Regions from separate parts of the Streptomyces sp. NPDC015131 genome, predicted to be linked through region 1. Evidence: riboswitches for the same ligand, from Rfam matches in the RefSeq annotation. Region 1 holds a riboswitch; each other region holds the start of a gene.
The links. A riboswitch is a leader RNA that binds a small molecule or an ion and turns the genes downstream of it on or off. The one in region 1 is predicted to bind cyclic di-AMP.
Positions count from the first base shown of each region.

Region 2: linked by a shared signal. The riboswitch ahead of ACF08D_RS14520 (C40 family peptidase) and the one ahead of ACF08D_RS00640 (M23 family metallopeptidase) in region 1 are both predicted to bind cyclic di-AMP.
Region 3: linked by a shared signal. The riboswitch ahead of ACF08D_RS17605 (transglycosylase SLT domain-containing protein) and the one ahead of ACF08D_RS00640 (M23 family metallopeptidase) in region 1 are both predicted to bind cyclic di-AMP.

Region 1 is NZ_JBIBVB010000001.1:165,486-167,743, forward strand. Features, by position in the region: gene ACF08D_RS00635 (M16 family metallopeptidase) at 1-839, shown strand, start outside; cyclic di-AMP (ydaO/yuaA leader) riboswitch at 1,127-1,289, shown strand; gene ACF08D_RS00640 (M23 family metallopeptidase) at 1,303-2,091, shown strand.
Region 2 is NZ_JBIBVB010000003.1:727,425-729,682, forward strand. Features, by position in the region: gene pcrA (DNA helicase PcrA) at 1-666, opposite strand, end outside; cyclic di-AMP (ydaO/yuaA leader) riboswitch at 877-1,053, shown strand; gene ACF08D_RS14520 (C40 family peptidase) at 1,061-2,258, shown strand, end outside.
Region 3 is NZ_JBIBVB010000004.1:368,520-370,777, forward strand. Features, by position in the region: gene ACF08D_RS17600 (nucleobase:cation symporter-2 family protein) at 1-674, opposite strand, end outside; cyclic di-AMP (ydaO/yuaA leader) riboswitch at 1,241-1,437, shown strand; gene ACF08D_RS17605 (transglycosylase SLT domain-containing protein) at 1,442-2,167, shown strand.

The DNA of each region.
Region 1 (2,258 bases):
GCACCGAGGAGACCGTCGCCCGTATCGACGCCGCGGCCGTACGCGCCTTCTACGAGGCGCACATCCGCCCCGCCACGGCCACCGCGGTCGTCGTCGGCGACCTCACCGGGGTCGACCTCGACGCGGTGCTCGCCGAGACCGTCGGCGCGTGGACCGGCGACACGGCCGAGCCCCGGCCCGTCCCGGCCGTCACGGCCGACGACACCGGGCGGGTCGTCATCGTCGACCGCCCCGGCGCGGTGCAGACCCAGCTTCTCATCGGCCGGATCGGCCCCGACCGGCACGACCGCGTCTGGCCCGCCCAGGTGCTGGGCACCTACTGCCTCGGTGGCACCCTCACCTCCCGTCTGGACCGGGTCCTGCGCGAGGAGAAGGGCTACACCTACGGCGTACGGGCCTTCGGCCAGGTGCTCCTCTCCGGCCCCGAGGGCGACGGCGCGGCGATGCTCGCCATCAGCGGCTCCGTCGACACGCCCAACACCGGGCCGGCGCTCGACGACCTCTGGAAGGTGCTGCGCACCCTCGCCGCCGAGGGGCTGACCGACGCCGAGCGCGAGACGGCCGTGCAGAACCTGGTGGGCGTCGCCCCGCTGAAGTACGAGACGGCCGCCTCCGTCGCGGGCACGCTCGCCGACCAGGTCGAGCAGCACCTCCCGGACGACTTCCAGGCCCGGATGTACGCCCGGCTCGCGGAGACGGGCACGGTGGAGGCCACCGCGGCGGTCGTCAGCGCCTTCCCGGTGGACCGGCTGGTCACGATCCTGGTGGGCGACGCGTCCCAGATCCAGGAGCCCGTGGAGGCACTCGGCATCGGCGAAGTGACCGTCGTACGTGGCTGACTGACGCCCCGTCGCCGTCCGGCCGGGCCCCGGGCCCGTCCGGACGGCGACGGCGCAGCCACCCGTCGGCACGCCGGTCCGCCGGCTCCAGGACCCCGGCACCGCACGGTGCCGGGGTCCTTCCGTACCCCCGCACGACCCCCGGCCATATGTCCGCTTTGTTGCGGAGGTTCGGTGTCTGCGCTGTGGCGTGCGCTACAAAAAACCGTGTCTGTTTGGTGATTGAAAGATCGGCCGCTTAGCGTCTGATCGGCTGTCCGACCGGTACCCGCCGCATCCGCGGCACCGGGCAGCCATCGCCGAGTCCCCTGAGGCGCGAGCCTGGGGAGCCGGGGACCCACTCAGTCCCTGGGGTGAATCGGACGCCTTCGCACCCGTGCGGAGGGGCCCGTAGGAGACCTTCCTGCTCCGAACCCGTCAGCTAACCCGGTAGGCGAGAAGGAAGGAAAGGATCAGCCACTCCATGGCGTTCACCCGTGCCACCGGGAAGCACCGTGCCCCCAGCCGCCTGAGCCGCAAGAGCGCGCAGGTCGCCGGAGTCGCGGCCCTCGCCACCACCGGCGTCATCGGAACCCTCGCTTCCCCGGCACTCGCCGCCGCCCCGGACGCCGCCCCCGGCGCCCTGGAGGACACCGGCCTCAACCAGGTGGTCGTCACCGACAGCCTCGCCGAGCAGGTCGACGCCCAGGCCGAGGCGCAGGAGCTGGAGGCCCAGGAGGCCGCGGCCAAGGCGGCCGCCCAGGCCAAGGCCGAGGCGGAGGCCAAGCGCAAGGCCGAGGCCCGGGTGAAGGCGGCCCGCGAGGCCAAGGAGCGCGCCGACCGCGAGGCCGAGCGCCAGCGGCTGAACGCCTTCCGGCTCCCGGTCGAGGGCAGCTACGTGAGCACCGGTTACCAGACCGGTGGCGCCATGTGGTCCTCCGGCAGCCACACCGGCATCGACTTCCACGCCGCCTCCGGCTCCCAGGTGGTCTCCGTGGGCGCCGGCACCGTCGTCGAGGCGGGCTGGGGCGGCGCGTACGGCAACAACGTCGTGATCCGGATGAACGACGGCACGTACACCCAGTACGGCCACCTCTCCTCGGTCAGCGTCTCGGCCGGCCAGACCGTGATGCCGGGCCAGCAGATAGGGCTGTCCGGCTCCACCGGCAACTCCTCCGGGCCCCACCTGCACTTCGAGGCCCGCACGGGCGCCGACTACGGCTCGGACATCGACCCCGTCGCGTACCTCCGCTCGCACGGCGTCAACGTCTGAGACGCCCCGCCCGCTCGCGCTCACACCGAAGGCCCCGGTTCGCCGCCCGAACCGGGGCCTTCGCCGTTCCGCCGCTCTTTCCCCGCGCCGCGGCGGCTCCGGGGCGGGCGCTTTTCGGCCGGAAGGTATGGCCTGAATTCCCGGGGGCGGTCGGAAATTCCGCCGTC
Region 2 (2,258 bases), on a different contig from region 1:
GTCGATCAGCTCGTTCTTCAGGTTGGAGATCTTGGCGCTGAACGACTTGGGCGGGAACTTCTTCGGGTCCAGGTCCAGGTCGCGGCAGACCAGCGCCATCAGCCGCTTGGAGTCGGCGGCGTCGTAGATCGAGAAGGACGAGGTGAAGCCGAGCTTCTTCGACTCGCGGCGCAGGATGCGGACGCACGCGCTGTGGAAGGTCATGACCCACATCGCGTTGGCGCGCGGGCCGACGAGCTGCTCGACGCGCTCCTTCATCTCGCCGGCGGCCTTGTTGGTGAAGGTGATCGCCAGTATCTGGCCGGGGTGGACGTGCCGGGTGGCCAGCAGGTGGGCGATCCGGTGGGTGAGCACCCGGGTCTTGCCCGACCCGGCACCGGCGACGATGAGCAGCGGGGACCCGGTGTGCACGACGGCGGCGCGCTGCTGGTCGTTCAGCCCGTCCAGGAGGGCGGCGGCGTCGACGACCGGACGCGGGGCGCCGTCGCGGTAGTGGCTGTCCCGGGCCGGGGGCACGTCGAAGTGACCGCCGAAGAGGTCGTGCGGGACCTCCTCCGGGGCCGGGCCGTGCCCGGGGCCCTCCCGGTCCTCGGGGGGCGGCGGGGGCTCCTCGGAGGCGTGGTTCCGGAGGTCCGCCAGGAAGCTGTCGTCAAAGAGGCTGCTCATCGCCTATCGAGTCTAGGCGGCCCCACTGACAGCCGTGGACGAACCGGCAAGAGGCCCGAATCGTCACGCTCCGCACCGGCCCGGCGACATCACGCCAAGGTCACGAAAACGTATCGGGCATATCGAACATCATCCTTCACAGCACCACCACAGTTTGGCTAGCGTGCTCGCCCAAGCGGTCCGTTTTCGCATCGGCGAACCACGCCGGTCGGACCGCTTACGCCGAATTCGTGCTGCCCTCCGGGGCAGTTCGGAACCGGGGACCCACCACGTACGACTCGTACGACCGAGGTGAATCGGCCCGCCGCCCTCGGGCACGGCCGTAGGGCACCTTCCGTTCCGCCCGAACCTGACAGCTGACCCGGTAGGCGGTCCACGGAAGGAGATGCCGGCCTTGGCGTCGCATCGCAAGCCGCGCGCAACGCGCACCTTGCACACCCTGCATGCCCACTCGCCCGCCGTCGGGGTCACGACGGCCGCCGCGCTGGCCTCGGTCACGCTCCTGTCGTCACAGGGCGCGACCGCCGCCACCGCCGCTCCGGGCGATCCGGACCGGGGGCCGACGGTCGAGGAGGTACAGAGAAAGGTCGACGACCTCTACCGGCAGGCGGGTACGGCGGCGACGCAGCCCGCGCGGACCGCGCCCCCGCCGCCGCGGGCCGTCCCGCGGCAGCGCACGGGCGGCGGAGGCGGTGACCGGACCGGCGGGGAGGCGCCCCGGGGCGGCGGCGAGAGGCTCGGCGGCCTGCCGGTCGGAAGCGGCCTGGGCGGCCGGAGCGACGTGAGCGGCCTGAGCGACCTGAGCGACCTGAGTGACACGGGCGACCTGAGCAGGACGGGCGGGAGCGGGACGGCCGGGGCCTTCGCGGGCGGGAGCGGGACGGCCGGGGCCGGGACCGGGGTGTACGCGGAGGGTCCCACCCTGGACAGGGCTTTCGCAGACGGGGCTTTCGCGGACGGAACCTTCGGCGACGGGGCGTTCGCGGACTTCGGGGGCGGGCCGCTCACGGACGCGACGCCCGCGGGCGGCACGCTCGTCGCGGGGGCGCCGGGGGACGTCCTGGAGGGCGCCCCGGAGGCGCCCGCGCCCGGCGCGCCGGCGTACGACCCGCTCACCGGCCTGGCGCCGGTACCGCCGATGCCGCCGGCGCCGACCCTGCCGCTCCTGCCCTCGCAGCCCGGGGCCGGGCCGGTGGACGAGCACCTGCCCCCGCCCGTGGCGAGCGAGCGGGTGCCCGAGGCCGACTGGGCGGCACCCGCCACGCACGCGGCGCCCGCCACGCATACGGCGCCCGGGCCCGAGGCGGACGCGGCGTCCGAGGCGCAAGAGTCGCTCCGTACCACCAAGCAGACCACGCAGCGGAAGCTCGCCGAGGCCCGCGCGGTGCTGGCCCGTGCGACGGCCGGGTCCGCACCGGCCCGGCGAACCGAGCCGTGCCACCCCGAACCGAACCGGGCCGAGCCGACCCCGACCGAGCCGAACCGGGCCGAGCCGTGCCGCCCCGGCGCGGAGGCGGGCCGCACCAGCAAGGCCCGCGAGGTGCTGGCCTTCGCCGAGGCGCAGATCGGCAAGCCGTACGTGTGGGGCGCGA
Region 3 (2,258 bases), on a different contig from region 1:
AGGAACCAGGCGACGGCCGTGCCGCCGGTGAGCCCGAAGAGCACGGCGAGGCTGCTGAGGAAGGGCTTGCCCACCCGCACCACGGCCAGGACGAGCAGCAGGGTGCCGAGGGCGTACGCGAGGTTCTTGGCGGAGCCGTACTCGGGCTCGCCCCTCAGATGGGCGCCGCCCGCCGCGTCCTGGAGCCCCACCGGGATCAGGGTCAGCCCGATGATGGTGAGGATCGTGCCGATGACGACCGGCGGGAAATACTTCACCAGTTTCCCGAAGAACGGGGCGAACAGGAAGGTGGCGATTCCGGCGGTGATGACCGCGCCGTAGACGACGAGCAGACCGGCCGTTCCGCCGCCCGCGCCGATTCCTATGGCGACCATCGGGGACACGGCGGTGAAGGTGACGCCCTGCACCAGGGGGAGTTTCGCCCCGATCTTCCACACGCCGAGCGCCTGGATGACGGTGGCCACTCCGCAGGTGAGCAGGTCGGCGTTGATCAGGTGGACCAGCTCTTCGCGGGAGAGGCCGAGGGCGTTGCCGAGGAGAACGGGGACGATGACCGCGGCCGCGTAGAACGCGAGAATGTGCTGAAATCCGTAAAGGGTGAGTTTGGGGAGGGGAAGCAGCTCGTCGACGGGGTGCGTCCGCGTCGCGGACCGCTGTCGGGAGACTCGTGCCATCTCTGCCTTGCCTTCGTCGAGGTAGGTGAATGAGAGAGCGGCCAACGCCTCGGATCCGGGGGTGACAGGACGAGGCCTCGCCGGCCCGTACGGAGCCGACGGTGGCGGAGTTGCCGACATCACGTCGCCCTGCACTAACAATCCGCGTCCTGGTTGACAGGACACCTTTCGATCATGCCCGCCAGGACCGTTTTGTCCTGGGATCCACAGGGAAGATGATCGAGGCGCTCACCATAGTTCACCTGCGGCGTTCCCCGCGAGTAACCGGCGGCCGACCGGGATGCACGGGCGGTGACTTGCTCCGCCGCGCCCGTTTTACTCTCTTTTGGGCGCTTTGCCGTTAACGCTGGCTCATAGCCATATTGCGGGCAACATAAGGGACTTGTTGGTTGCCTTTCCCCGGCGTGACAAGAATCACCGGAACTCAGCGAGGCAGCTCCGCCCGGGGGTGCGGATTCCCTTCTGCCGACTGTGAAGTTGACGGTTCACCAGGCGAGTTGGATCAACAGCGCCCGGAAATCCGCGCCTTGTTCCGCCGGGCTTCTCTCGTTTACGGTCCCCTCAATCCGGATGGACCGCCGAATCCTGCCGCCGTCCGGGAACCCACCCAACTCACGTACGCACGGCAGGAGCGGGGGAACCAGGTAGGACGCCGTCTCCGGAACACTCCGGGGACGGCTAGGGGTGAAGCCGCGGTGAAAGCCCGGCCGGGCATCTCCAGCCCGAACCCGACAGCTCACCTCGCAGGCGACGGAGAGGAATTCGCCATGCCCGCACAGGGTAAGCACCGTCGTCCCAGGAACAACCCGCTCGCCCGCCGGCTCATCGCCGCGGGCACGGGCGGCGCCGCCCTCGCGCTCCCCGTGATCGGCGCCACCACCGCCCAGGCGGCCCCGGCCGCCCCCGTCAAGGCCGCCGCCCCCGCCACGTACGCGGTCGTCGCCGGCGACTCGCTGTCCTCGATCGCCGACGAGCACGACGTGGCCGGCGGCTGGAAGAAGCTGTACGAGGACAACCGGGAGGCCGTCGGCGCCGACCCGTCCCTGATCCGCCCCGGGCTGAAGCTCACCCTCGGCGCGAAGGCCGCAGCGGACCGCGCCGCGGCGCCCGAGCGGGCCGACCGGTCCGCCGAGCGCACCGCCGTCCAGGCCGCCGCCAAGACCACCTCGTACCCGGACAACCTCGACGGCTGGATCCGCGAGGCGCTGGACATCATGGCCCAGCACAACATCCCCGGCACCTACGAGGGCATCCACCGCAACATCATGCGCGAGTCCTCGGGCAACCCGCTCGCCATCAACAACTGGGACTCCAACGCGGCGGCCGGCACCCCCTCGAAGGGCCTGCTCCAGGTCATCGCGCCCACCTTCGAGGCGTACCACGTGCCGGGCACGGCGAAGGACGCCTACGACCCGGTCGCCAACATCACCGCCGCCTGCAACTACGCGGCCGACCGCTACGGCTCCATCGACAACGTCAACGGCCCGTACTGATCCTTCCGCACCTCCGTGCCGCACGGGGCCGGCCGCTCACCCGCGGCCGGCCCCGCCGCCGTCTTCGCGACCGGGGCCCCTCCCCCGGGCG